DNA from 2 places in the Clostridium malenominatum genome. Region 2 is predicted to be linked to the other one. Evidence: predicted binding sites of a transcription regulator. Region 2 holds the regulator's gene; the other holds the start of a gene.
The links. The regulator HrcA, encoded in region 2, represses chaperone genes, less so after heat shock. The targets are predictions, from matches to a motif close to TGTTAGCACTCNNNNNNNNNGAGTGCTAACA.
Positions count from the first base shown of each region.

Region 1: htpG (molecular chaperone HtpG) is a predicted target of HrcA. The motif match lies at 998-1,028, and genes of this name have one in related genera.

Region 1 is NZ_BAAACF010000001.1:1,408,746-1,411,166, reverse strand. It holds gene htpG (molecular chaperone HtpG) at 1-958, opposite strand, end outside; gene ABDZ69_RS07120 (helix-turn-helix transcriptional regulator) at 1,179-1,943, shown strand; gene ABDZ69_RS07115 (transglutaminase-like domain-containing protein) at 1,974-2,421, shown strand, end outside.
Region 2 is NZ_BAAACF010000001.1:632,221-634,641, reverse strand. It holds gene dnaK (molecular chaperone DnaK) at 1-563, opposite strand, end outside; gene grpE (nucleotide exchange factor GrpE) at 604-1,149, opposite strand; gene hrcA (heat-inducible transcriptional repressor HrcA) at 1,171-2,187, opposite strand.

The DNA.
Region 1 (2,421 bases), 780 kb from region 2:
GAAGTAAATCGGAGCATTTATTCATAATTAGTACTCCATTTGAATATAACTCCAAGCCTTTTTCGTATTCTTTCGTATAATAGTCAAAAGGTATTCTCTCTGGTATAAATAATATTGCGTTGTACATTACAGCGCCGTCTGTGCTTATATGGATGTGTTTTACAGGTTTATCAAATCCATAATGCTTTTCGAAGTAAAAATTATCATAATCTTCTTTAGTTAATTCACTTTTATTCTTTGTCCAAATTGGTACCATGCTATTGATTGTTTGCTCTTCTACATGGTCTTCATACTCATTGTCACTTCCTTCTTTAAGTTTTCTTTCTGTAATATCCATTTTTATTGGATATCTTATAAAATCAGAATATTTCTTTATTAAGTTTCTCAATTTATATTCTTCTAAATAATCCTGATAATTTTCATCTTCACTATTTTCCTTTATCTTTAATATAATTTCTGTTCCAACAGTTTCTTTTTCACATACCTCTATGGTATATCCATCTGCACCTTTTGATTCCCATTTATAGGCTTCATCGCTTCCAAGTGCTTTAGTAATAACAGTAACTTTTTCAGCTATCATAAAAGCAGAGTAAAAACCCACTCCAAACTGACCAATTATATCATATCCATCTTTTATTTCATTTTCTTTTTTAAATGCTAAAGATCCGCTCTTTGCAATAGTTCCTAAATTTTCTTCTAATTCTTCCCTTGTCATACCTATGCCAGTATCGATAATTTTTAACTCGCCCTTATCTTTATCTGAAACTACCTTAATATAGTAATTTTCCTTATGAAATTTCAAATTTTCATCAGTTAATGTTTTGTAGTAAATTTTATCAATAGCATCACTGGCATTAGATATAAGCTCTCTTAAAAATATTTCTTTGTGCGTATAGATTGAGTTAACCATTAAGTCCAAAAGTCTCTTAGACTCTGCTTTAAATTCTCTCTTTTCCATATGTATATCTCCCTTCGTATAAAAACTATATAACTAATTTGTTAGCACTTAACATCATTGAGTGCTAACCTATAATTTTTATATATCATATTTCTCTTTTTATGTCAATATTTTGTTATTAAAAAAATATCATTTCTTTCCGTTGCATGAAAAACACCCCATTTTTTTGAAATTATGCTATACTTCTAATGATGGATTCTTTGAAGGAGGCGGAACAATAATGATGAACCTATATGGAGCACATGATCACGTACTGATCTTAAGCGATATAATAAATGCTGATTTTCATAAGCACTCATTTTTACAGATATCAATTTCCCTGGAATCCTCTTTTGAGATAGAAGTTTTGGGGAAACATTTTAACTGTAAAGGTATTGCCATTGATTCCAACACCAGTCACCGCTTTGATGGTCATAAAAATAAATTGCTCTTTCTTCTGATTGATAATACCTCTACCTTGGCAAAGCCATTTAAAGAGCTTTTTTGCGGTCATCATATTTATACTTTCTCAAATGAGATGGTAGACAAAATCTCAAAGTTTGTACTGAATAACTATGAGAGTATTATTGACAATGCTAGCTATATTAAATTTCTAACTGAACTTCTTCGATTATTGAACGTTGAATATATTTACTCAGAGCCTGTAGATCAGCGGGTCATTGAGGTTATTGATCTGCTAAAAAATTGTCATGCTTCCGAGCATTCCGTAAATATATTAGCAAATCAAGTAAGCTTATCCAAAAGCAGGCTGTCCCATCTGTTTAAAGAGAATACCGGCATAACATTAAGCGGATATCTTGTTCTTCATAAATTACAAAATGCAATTTATTTAATCTTTAATGGCATGAACATAACAAAGGCCGCATTAACAGCGGGGTTCGACAGTCCTTCTCATCTTGCTGTCACAAGTAAGCGCTTATTAGGAATGTCCGCAAGAGAGATAAACAAAGACAGCGTTTTTTTGAAAGTATCTCCTTATAAATAATTGTATGATTATTGTAGGAGGTGCTTATTGATGACGAATTACTTAATTGAAACCCCACTACTGAATTATAAGAATCAAATCATACAGAAATTAATTTCAGATAACCACTGGGATACTTTAGATAGAACTGAACAGGTTCTTTCTATTTATAATTTTGTTCGAGATTCTATCCTTTTTGGATACAACAGGGCAGATAATATTTCAGCTTCGCAAGTTTTAAAAGATGGCTACGGACAGTGTAATACAAAGGGAGTTCTATTTATGGCATTATTAAGAGCCCTTGGAATCCCCTGCCGAATTCACGGATTTACCATTGATAAGAAACTTCAAAAAGGAGCAATAAGGGGACTATATTATCACTTGTCTCCAAAAGAAATTTTACACAGCTGGATCGAAGTGTACTATGATGGCAAGTGGCTTAATCTAGAGGGGTTCATCCTTGATGTTCCCTATTTGACTAAGCTTCAGCAAAAGTTTA
Region 2 (2,421 bases):
AATACTCCGTCTCCTAGTTCAAGTATTGATACGTCAAAAGTACCTCCACCTAAGTCATAAACAAATATCTTGTGATTTTCATGATTCTTATCTAAACCATAAGCTAGAGATGCTGCTGTTGGTTCATTAATTATTCTTAAAACTTCAAGACCAGCTATCTTACCAGCATCTTTTGTAGCCTGTCTTTGGCTATCATTAAAATATGCTGGAACTGTAATAACTGCTTGAGTTATAGTTTCTCCAAGATAGCTTTCTGCGTCAGCCTTAAGTTTTTGAAGTATCATTGCTGATATTTCCTGTGGTGAAAAGCCTTTTCCATCTATATTTACTTGATGGTTTGTTCCCATCTCTCTTTTTATTGACATTATTGTTTTATCAGGATTTGTTATTGCCTGTCTTTTTGCAACTTGACCTACAAGTCTTTCTCCATTTGCTTGGAAGGATACAACTGATGGTGTTGTTCTAGCTCCTTCAGAGTTTGTAATTACAACTGGTTCTCCACCTTCCATAACTGATACACATGAGTTTGTGGTACCTAAATCAATACCTATTACTTTTGCCATTATAAATTACCTCCTTATGGTTAACTTCAATTTTATTTAATTAGTTAGCTACTTTTACCATTGAATATCTAATAACTTTATCTCCTCTTTTATATCCCTTTAAGAATATTTCAACTACCTGATTTGGTCCAAAACTTTCATCTTGCACATGCATTACGGCTTCATGTAATTTTGGATCGAATCCGTTTTCTGTAGATATTTCCTCTATTCCTAATTTATTAAAAGAATCTTTAAACTGTTTTAAGGTCATATCGATCCCTTTTTTAAGGTCTTCTAATTCACCTTCAACAGACATTGCTCTTTCTAAATTATCTAAAACAGGAAGCATTTCCTTTAAAACATCTTCACAAGCATCAGAATATATTCCTTCTTTTTCTTTTGCTGTTCTTTTTCTATAATTTTCATATTCAGCTGTTGTTCTAAGCAATCTTTCCTTTAGAGCCTCTATCTCATTATTTAACTTTAGATTTTCATTTTGAAGCAAAGTAATCTCATCCTCTTCTAAAGAAATATTTTCAAATTCCTCATCTTCCTTTACCTCTGCCTCAATTGGAGTTTCCTCCTTTAAACTTTCATCCCTCTCCATTAACCCTTCCTCCAATCTAAATCATTTGTCATTTATAGCCTTATTAATCTCTTTGACTATTCCACCTAAAATAGATATAACCTTTGAATAAGGCATTCTTGTAGGTCCAATAACACCTATAGTTCCAAGGGGCCTACTTCCTAATTTGTACACTGCCGATATTACAGTACAATCCTTTGCATCTTCTAAAAAGTTTTCTTCCCCTATCTTTATTGCTATATTGTCACTATTATTTATAAGAATTTTAATCTTATCTTTATTGTCTACTAAGGATAAAAAACTTTTTGCCTTTTGAATATCATTAAATTCTGGGAAATTAAATATATTTGTAGTTCCCTCCATATATATTTCAGATGCATCTATATTATTTAAACCCTCATAAAGAGCAGGTATTATTGCATTAAAAATGTCATCATATCCCTTTAAGTCATTTTTAAGGTTATTTATAACCTCTAAATTAATTTCTTCTACGGTCAAATTTATAAGCCTTGCATTTAATACATTGCTTAGTTTAACCAAAGTTTCCACATTAACAGCTTTTTTAAGACGAATTATATTATTTTTTATAATCCCAGAATCTGTTATTATAACAGATAATATACTGGTTCCGTCTATATTAATTAATTGTATAGCTCTTATTGAACTCTTTTTTACTGAAGGTGATTTAACTATTGACGTAAGTCCTGTTAGTTCTGCAAGAATGGTAGTAGCTTCTTTTATAATCCTATCCATTTCATAAATAGCTGAACTTATCATATGAGCTTTAATTGCATTCACTTCTAATTGAGATAAGCTTTGAACTCTCATTAGTTTATCAACATAGAGCCTATACCCTTTATCAGAAGGTTTTCTCCCTGATGAACTATGAAGTTGTTCTAAATAACCCATTTCCTCTAAATCTGCCATTTCATTTCTTATAGTTGCAGAGCTAACACCTAAATCATACTTTTTAGCTATGGTCCTGGACCCAACAGGCTCAGCTGTATCGATGTAATCATTTATAATAGCCTGAAGTATTCTAATTTTTCTTTCATCCATTTCCATCTTATCACCTCGATTTATCCCATAACTAAGATTCAGTTAGAGTTACAACTCCATCTGAATCAAGTTCCACTTTATTAGCACTCAACTTCACTGAGTGCTAACTGCTATGATTAAAAAATATCATTCTCTCTCTCATTTGTCAACTGCAAATATTAATTAATATATTGACTATTTCTCCTAATATCTAATTATTCAATAAATTCATAGGTTTTTCTTAATAAATCTCTA